2 regions of the Agromyces laixinhei genome follow, and region 2 is predicted to be linked to the other one. Evidence: predicted binding sites of a transcription regulator. Region 2 holds the regulator's gene; the other holds the start of a gene.
What was found. Region 2 encodes LexA, which represses DNA repair genes until DNA is damaged. Its sites were predicted from a motif close to TCGAACANNTGTTCGA; they were not measured.
Positions count from the first base shown of each region.

Region 1: FHG54_RS04420 (DUF222 domain-containing protein) is a predicted target of LexA. The motif match lies at 1,563-1,578, and genes of this name have one in related genera.

Region 1 is NZ_CP040872.1:933,598-937,783, reverse strand. It holds gene FHG54_RS17110 (HNH endonuclease) at 1-400, opposite strand, end outside; gene FHG54_RS04420 (DUF222 domain-containing protein) at 315-1,487, opposite strand; gene FHG54_RS04415 (metallophosphoesterase family protein) at 1,621-2,394, shown strand; gene FHG54_RS04410 (LysE family translocator) at 2,391-3,026, shown strand; gene FHG54_RS04405 (hypothetical protein) at 3,269-3,775, opposite strand; gene FHG54_RS04400 (response regulator transcription factor) at 3,845-4,186, shown strand, end outside.
Region 2 is NZ_CP040872.1:2,444,284-2,448,469, forward strand. It holds gene FHG54_RS11565 (histidinol-phosphate transaminase) at 1-1,068, opposite strand, end outside; gene FHG54_RS11570 (LysM peptidoglycan-binding domain-containing protein) at 1,108-1,497, opposite strand; gene lexA (transcriptional repressor LexA) at 1,767-2,444, shown strand; gene FHG54_RS11580 (alpha/beta fold hydrolase) at 2,496-3,293, opposite strand; gene metE (5-methyltetrahydropteroyltriglutamate--homocysteine S-methyltransferase) at 3,379-4,186, opposite strand, start outside.

The DNA.
Region 1 (4,186 bases), 1.5 Mb from region 2:
GCGCGTCGGTTCTCCGTGTTGCACGGCGGGCTCGACGTCCTGACGCCAGATGCTCGCGAGCCAGGTGATCTGGGGCGATGTTGCCCGCCCGAGCGACCTGGTCGGGATCGAGATGCGCCGGCGGAATGAACCAACTTCGAGCGTCTCTGATGAAGATCGTCCACCCGTCGTCATGCACCCGATGGTGATGATGTGCGCAGAGCATGATGCCGTTCTCGAGGTCGGTCGGCCCCTCGTCTCGCTTCCACCATCGCAGGTGATGTGCTTGCGTGTGCGAGGGAGGCCGCTGGCACCCGGGCCAGGCGCAGCCGCCATCACGAGCGACCAGCACCGCCTTCTGAGCCGCGCTGAAGAGACGCCGCGATCGCCCGAGCTGCACTCGCTCGCAGCCCTCGGCCATGTACAGCGGCGAAACACCCGGCCGACATCGCCCACTCGCGCACCGTATCGGTGGCGACCGGATGCTCGATGCCGTCGATCGTCGCGTGCCCCTCGCCGGAGGCGAGATCGTCGCCGTCGACGCGAACGATGACGGTGACCGCCCGCAACGCAGGAGGGGCGTCGCTGCTCGAGAGCGACAGCCACGCAATGTCTGCGAGCGCGTCGGCGTTCATCTGAGCGATCGAGCGGTCTTCGGCGACCACTCCGTCGAGGTGGGGAGCATCGCCCTGGCCACCGGAAGCCGCACTCGACGCTTTCGCACCGAACCCGGGGCGCGCATCGCGCGCGGCATGCAACTCGGCGCCGACGAGCGTCTCGATCGCCAACTTGATGGGGGCGCCGCTCGCCGGATCGAACGCGCCGCGCAGATTGATCATGCCGGCAGCGTCTTGCCAGATCTTCAGCGACCGCGCGCTGCGCAGCTCGTCTTCGCGTGGCTTCACTCCATCGGGGTCGAGATGCGCTTCGAGTTGTCGAATGAGGCGCTGGGTTCCCTCGACACCCACAACCGGTGCTCGTTCGACAAGCAGCATCTCTGCATCGCCGAGATCGTCGCGATCGGCCCGAAGGGCGACGCGGTCGAGGAAACGGCGGATCAGATCGGCGGCATCGAGGCTCACCGCGCCCGACTCGAACGCCGTGGCCAGATGAGGGTGACGTGCCGGCAGGACCTCGCCGGCGAAGGAGCGCCGCGCCGAGGTCGCCTCGCCGATGGACACCAGGCGCGCGGCATCCGCATACCGACCACCGGTCGCCTGCACGATCAGTCGCTCGGCCGTGGCGAACCCGTGCTTCTTCGCCACATCGGACTCGTCACCCGTGCGCGACCGCCCCGCGAGTTCGGCGGCGCATCGTGCTTGCAAGACCTGCACGCTGCGCTGCAACCGCGCGAGCGCCTCTGTCGCTCGAACCAGACCGTCGTCGCTCATGACCCGAACATCGTCGCCGACATCACGCGATTCACCGAGGAGCGCCCCCGACCAGGCATCCGTCACATTCGCATGCAGAGCCTCCAGCGACTGGAGTGCCTGCGGCGAATCGTTCATGCTTGATTCTCCCATGGCGGGAGTTCGAATGGAAGAGAAAGTTTCGAATTGTGGACAAGTCGGCACAAGCTGAACTCGGACATAACTTCGAAGCACCGGCCGCCGATCGGGCCGGGTGGGTGGCGGACATGCAATGCTGGAATGCCAAGCACAGCCACGTCGAGGGGGACCGTTGCCCGTCATCGCTCATCTCAGTGACACGCACCTCGATGAGTCCTCGGCACGACTCCGACGCTTGCAGGCAGTGCTCAACCAGGTGGCAGACCTCGGCAACGTCGATGCGCTGCTCGTGAGCGGGGACATAGCCGACCATGGCGACGTCGGTGAGTACGAACAGTTCTTTGCCGCACTTCCCGGTCTGCCTACGCTCGTGGTACCTGGGAACCACGATCTGTCTGCGCCGCTGCTCGCCGCCATGCGGGCGCACGGTCATCCGCCGTCACTGAACGCGACGTTGGACGTCGGCGGCCTCCTGCTGGTCGGCCTCGACTCGCATCTCGACCGAAACGACCACGGCGAGTTGGGCTCGGCAACGGTTGAGTACGCCCACGAGCAGCTTTCCGGCACGGACGACCCCGCAGTCCTCGTCATGCATCACCCGCCGGTTCCGATCGGGCATCACGTCATGGACCGATTCGGGCTCGCGAACGGCGACGTGCTCGCGGCGATCATCCACGCCCACGAGAACGTCGTCGGCGTGTTCACCGGGCATGTGCATACGGCCGTCGCGACGGCGTTCGCCGGTGTGCCTCTGCTCGGCGCGCCCGGTATCGTGTCGACGATGCGGCTGGGGAGCAAGACGGACCCCATCGCGGATCCTGACGCGATGCCTGGCCTTGCCGTGCACACCGTCGACGGCGCCACCATCAGAACGGTGTTCCACTACCTCAGCCCGTCCGCGTTGTGAACATCGCGCTCCTGGCCGCAACGGCACTGCCGTTCGTGATCACTCCCGGTGCGAGCTTCACCATTACCGTCAGCGCTGCCATCACGGGCGACCGGCGCGCTCCGGTGAAGGTGTGGTCGGGAACGTCGCTGGGGATCCTCCTCCTCGCCGGCGTTGCCGGCTTCAGCGGCCTCGGGCAACTCGTCGCCGGCAGCGACGTCGCCCGGATCATCTTCGGCGTCGTGGGCGGGGTCGTGCTGATCGCGATCGGTATCGTCTCCCTCACCAAGACCATGGGGCGGCCCAAGGACGGCAGCGATCAACCCCCGCGGCCGGCACCACGGCTCGTGCTCTGGGCCTTCCTCGCGGTCATCACGAACGTGAAGGCGCTCAGCCTGTACGGACTGCTCGTTCCCTCTCTCTCCGGCATCGGTGTCGACGGGCCCGCCCTCTTTCTGGCCTTCGCCGCCGTACATGTGGTGATGCTGTTCGCCTGGCTCACGCTTCTCGGCGTCGTCGTCAGATCTGTCCCCTGGCTCGGGACGTCACGGCGCGCTCGTGATCTGCTCCTGCTGCTCGCCGCCGTGACCTTGGTGGCGCTTGGCGCCTGGAGCCTCGTCGATGCCATGGCAGAGACGGCCGCGCGCGCCTGAGCCCCGCCCAAGGCACACTCCATCGTGGGGCCGTCGTGTGCGCAACAGCGTTCCGCGTGGAAGTCGCGCGGCGACATGACGCCGAGGGCGGTAGGAAGAAACTACCGTCCTCGGCGCCGTCCCCCTCGAAGATGCGGCGTTATCCCCCGAGTCCGCCGAGCATCTCCGGGTCGACTCCGGGCGTGTTGCGCATCCCGGAAACCTGTGGGTGTCGACAGGAAATCGATCACTCCTGCTTGTCGTCAAGCTGCGTGACCGAGAACGGCCACTTCGCGTTCGACAGACCCAAGAGAGGCATCCCAATGCCGGGATGCACCCATGAAGAACCGCAGCAGGCGCTGAGCGGTTCGGAGATCCTCGAACGTGCCGCGCTCGACGCCGAACATGTCTCGCGTTTCGAAACCTGAGCTGCTCTGTTCGATGGAGCCGACGAATATCCCGGGGGCATTGCCCACCCAATACCGGTCATCCACCTCGACCCAGATGACATCGTCCACACCGTCGAGTCTGCGATTGTGGTCGATCTCCACCGGGCTGCTCGTGCCACTCATCGCCTTACTCGAAACGGCTTGAACTCGCGTCCATGCCCATCGCTCGCGGCTCCACGCCCATCGCGCGCGGCCCACGAATCTGAGAACCACCGGCGCGCGTCGAACCGGCGTGAAATGATCTTCGCCGATACCGGCGAAGGCGATGACGATGACGACGAGTGAGACCCGGAAGAGCCGGACGAGTGAGTGCTCATGCATTCAAAGCTATGCAACGCGAGGAGGCGCTGGTACACCCCTAGGGGTGAAATTCTCGCCTAGAATTGCACCATGACTCAAGTCTCACTTGCCCTCGTCAACGACTACGAAGTCGTCGTCCGCGGCCTGGCCGCCATGCTGCGCTCCTACGATTCGAGGGTGCGCATCGTGGAGCTCGACGCGAACAGGCAAGTCAGCGAGCCAGTCGACATCGCACTGGTCGACACGTTCGGAAACGTCCAGGAGAATGGGGCGACGGTTCGAGAGCTCGCAGCCGATCCCTTGGTCGGCGCCGTCGTGGTCTACTCATGGGCAGGAGACACTGCGGTCGTCGACGCGGCGCTCTCCAACGGCGCACGTGGTTACGTTTCGAAGGCGCTACCCGCCCGTGATCTCGTTGCGGCGCTCGAAGAC
Region 2 (4,186 bases):
AACGGCGATCGCCTCGAGGAAGGCGGTGGTCTCGGCCTCGGTGCCCGCCGTCACTCGAAGGTGCCCGGGGATGCCGATCTCGCGGATCAGGATGCCGCGCTCGAGCAGCTGCTCGAAGACGCCGCGCGGGTCGGCGACCCCGCCGAACAGCACGAAGTTCGACCCACTGCGGTAGGGGCGGAACCCGAGTCTCGCGAGCTCGTCGCTGATGCGCTCGCGCTGGACGCGGATCTCGTCGACCATCGCGAGCATCTCTGTTGCGTGGGCGAGTGCGCCGAGTGCCGCCGCTTGCGTCAGTGCCGACAGGTGGTACGGGAGTCGCACGAGCCGGAGCGCATCGATCGCGGCGGGATCGCCGGCGAGGTAGCCCACGCGGGCGCCCGCGAACGCGAAGGCCTTGCTCATGGTGCGGGAGACGAGCAGCCGAGGTCGGCCGGCGAGCAGCGTGAGCGCGCTCGGGGTGCCGGGGTCGGCGAACTCGAAGTACGCCTCGTCGACCACGACGATGCCGCGCGCGGCGTCGGCCACCGCTTCGATCGTCTCGATCGAGACCGGCGTGCCGGTCGGGTTGTTCGGGGCGCAGAGCATCACGATGTCGGGATCGTGCTCATGCACTGCCGCGACGGCGGTCGCCGTGCTGAGCTCGAAGCCGTCGTCACGCCCGGCGGTGATCCACTCGGTGCCGGTGCCCGAGGCGAGCAGCCCGTACATGGAATAGGTCGGAGCGAACCCGAGCACGGAGCGACCCGGCCCGCCGTAGGCCTGCAACACCTGCTGCAGCACCTCGTTCGAGCCGTTCGCCGCCCAGATCTGCGCGGGATCGAGCCCGTGGCCGAGGTAGCCGGCGAGTGCACGGCGCAAGGCCGTGAACTCGCGGTCGGGATACCGATTCAGCGTCAGGATCGCTGCGGCCACCCTGGCGACGATGTCGTGTGCGACGTCTTCGGGAATCGGATGCGAGTTCTCGTTGACGTTGAGCGCGACCGGCACGGTCTTCTGCGGGGCCCCGTACGGGGAACGCCCACGAAGGTCGTCGCGGATGGGGAGGTCGTCGAGACTCGTCACCATGCAAGCCTACGAGGCTCGCCAGCGTGTGTCAGACGGCTCTCACGGTGCGATCGGCAGCGCGAGCCGCTGCCCGGGCTCGACCATCGCCCCATCGAGACCGTTGAGACGGATGATCTCATCGATGACCTCGCGCACGTCGGCGTTGGGATCGACCGTTTCAGCGATGCCCCAGAGCGAATCGCCGTGCCCGACGGTCACGTACTCGAAGGAAACGGCAGCGCCCGCACCGTCGATATCGGCGGCGGCACCCCCGGAGCCGAGCACGATGACGAACGCCCAGATCACGATCGGGAGCGCGGCCAGCGAAGTGAAGACGATGCGGCCGCGCCGCGTCAGTCGGAGTCGGGTACGCGAAGACTCATCTCGCACCCGGTCGCGCGGGAGCACCCGTGCGGCTTGAAAGCCCGTCGTTGCGATCACTGCGCTCATGTCACACCTCCTGTGGGAGTCGCACCCGACCCTCGGCCGGGAGGGCCGGGTGCGAATCTCTGTTCCGAACATATCTTCGATTGCTGACGACCGCAAGGCCGAAACCCGGAAACTTCGAGCAGTCTCGAATCTCCGACACACTCGAACAAGTGTTTGCCGCACGCACGTGAGACGGATACAGTTTCGAATGTCTGGAAGACAGTCGACCAGACACCACCGACATCCCGGCCGTTCGGCCGCAACGAGGGGCGGAGACGTTGAGCACCGACATCGACGACACGCAGGCTGCGGGCAGACCTCGCCGCCGCAAGAGTCTGAGCGCGAAGCAGATCGCGATCCTCGAGACGATCCAGCGCTCGGTCTCGAGCCGCGGCTACCCGCCGAGCATGCGCGAGATCGGCGATGCGGTCGGCCTCTCCTCGCTCTCGAGCGTGACGCACCAGCTCAACCAGCTCGAACTCGCCGGGTACCTCAGGCGCGACCCCAACCGTCCGCGCGCACTCGAAGTGCTCATCGAGCTGCCTGGCGTCACCGATCGCACCGCCACTGCGGCAGAGCACACTCCCGTCGGGGATGCGGCGATGGTGCCGCTCGTCGGGCGCATCGCCGCCGGTGTTCCGATCACCGCCGACCAGCAGATCGACGAGGTCTTCCCCCTCCCCCGCCAGCTGGTCGGCAAGGGCGAGCTGTTCATGCTGAAGGTCGTCGGCGAGTCCATGATCGATGCCGCCATCTGCGACGGCGACTGGGTCGTCGTGCGGTCACAGCGCACCGCCGAGAACGGCGAGATCGTGGCGGCGATGCTCGACGGCGAGGCGACCGTCAAGGTGTTCCGCCAGCGCGACGGTCACACCTGGCTGCTCCCCCGCAACAGTGCGTTCGAACCGATCGTCGGCGATCACGCCGAGGTGCTCGGCAAGGTCGTCGCGGTGCTTCGCGCGGTCTGAGACCGCCTTCGCAGGCTGCAGTGCCGGCGGGGAATGAACGGAAGCCGTCCGCTACGCGGAAGAACTCCCGACGGCCGGGCGAACGACTGCCGAACGCGTGACGACTGGAACCGGGCCGGGATCGGTCGGCGCGAGTTCGCGCAGCCATCCGAGCACGGCGTCCATGAAGCCGGCGTGATCGTCTCGGAACACGGTGTGCCCGGTGCCGCGCACGGTCTCGACCGTCATGCCCTGACGCCGCAGCTGCCCGGCGACCTTCGTCGTGATGAGCAGGCTCTTCTCGGCGAGCACGACGAGCGTGGGTGCCACGAGCCGGGCCGGCGGCACGAGCGGACGGGTGTCGGTGAAGCCGAGGATCGTGCGCTTGTCCCAGTCGCGCAGCGTCGCAAGTTCGATGTCGACGTCGACCGCGCTCCATTTCGGGTTCATCCGCACGAGCGCCGAGCGACGGGGCCGCGGCGCCACGGCGAAGAAGGCCTTGAACGCCCAGCCTTTGACGCCCTTCGGGAATGAGAAGGCCGGGTCGATGTAGATCGCCGCGCGCGGGGCGAGTCGATCGGCGACGAGACTCGCGACGAGTCCGCCGAGCGAGTGGCCCATGACGACCTCGGGAGGCCCGTCGAGCAGCGGCTCGAGGGTTTCGACGACATCGCTCGCCCAAGCGGCCGGAGAGTACCTCGCGGCGCGGGGGCTGCGGCCGTGGCCGGCCAGATCGACCGCGAGCACCCGGAATCCCTGCGCCTCGAGTTCGCCGGTGACGCGATGCCAGGCGCGCGAATCCGACATGATGCCGTGGATGAGGATCGCGGTGCGCCCGCCCCCGCCGGATTCGTGGACCGCGAGTTGCATGGCTCGACGGTACGCGACGCCCCTGAGCATCACCCCGGCACGAGCCGAGCGGATGCCGCGAGCCGCGACATCCGCCCGGTCCCTGCTATCCGGCGAGCACCGGGGCGGAGCGCTCTGCCCGAACCGCCACGGTCGCCTCGACGATGTGCCGCAGCGACTCGACGGTCTCGTCGTACCCGCGCGTCTTCAGGCCGCAGTCGGGGTTGACCCACAGCCGCGTCGCGGGGATCGCCCCTGCGGCGCGCTCGAGCAGCGCCTGTACCTCGGCGACACCGGGAACCCGCGGCGAGTGGATGTCGTACACACCCGGGCCGATGCCGTGGTCGAAGCCGCTCGTCTCGAGGTCGTCGACGACCTCCATGCGGCTGCGGGCCGCCTCGATCGAGGTGACGTCGGCGTCGAGGTTCCTGATCGCGTCGATCACCACACCGAACTCGGAGTAGCAGAGGTGCGTGTGCACCTGCGTGCCGGGCACCGCGCCGCCAGTCGCGAGGCGGAACGAACCGACCGACCAGTCGAGGTAGGCCGGCTGATCGGCCAGCTTCAACGGCAGCAGCTCGCGCAGAGCGGGTTCGTCGACCTGGATGATGCGGATGCCCGCCGCCTCGAGGTCGGTGATCTCGTCACGAAGGGCGAGTGCCACCTGTCGGGCGGTGTCGCCGAGCGGCTGGTCGTCACGCACGAACGACCAGGCGAGGATCGTGACCGGACCGGTGAGCATGCCCTTCATGTGCTGCTCGGTGAGCGACTGCGCGTAGCTCGACCACTCGACGGTCATCGGCGCCGGCCGTGAGACATCCCCCCAGAGGATCGACGGCCGCGTGCAGCGCGAACCGTAGGACTGCACCCAGCCGTGCTTCGTCACCGCGAATCCGTCGAGCAGTTCGGCGAAG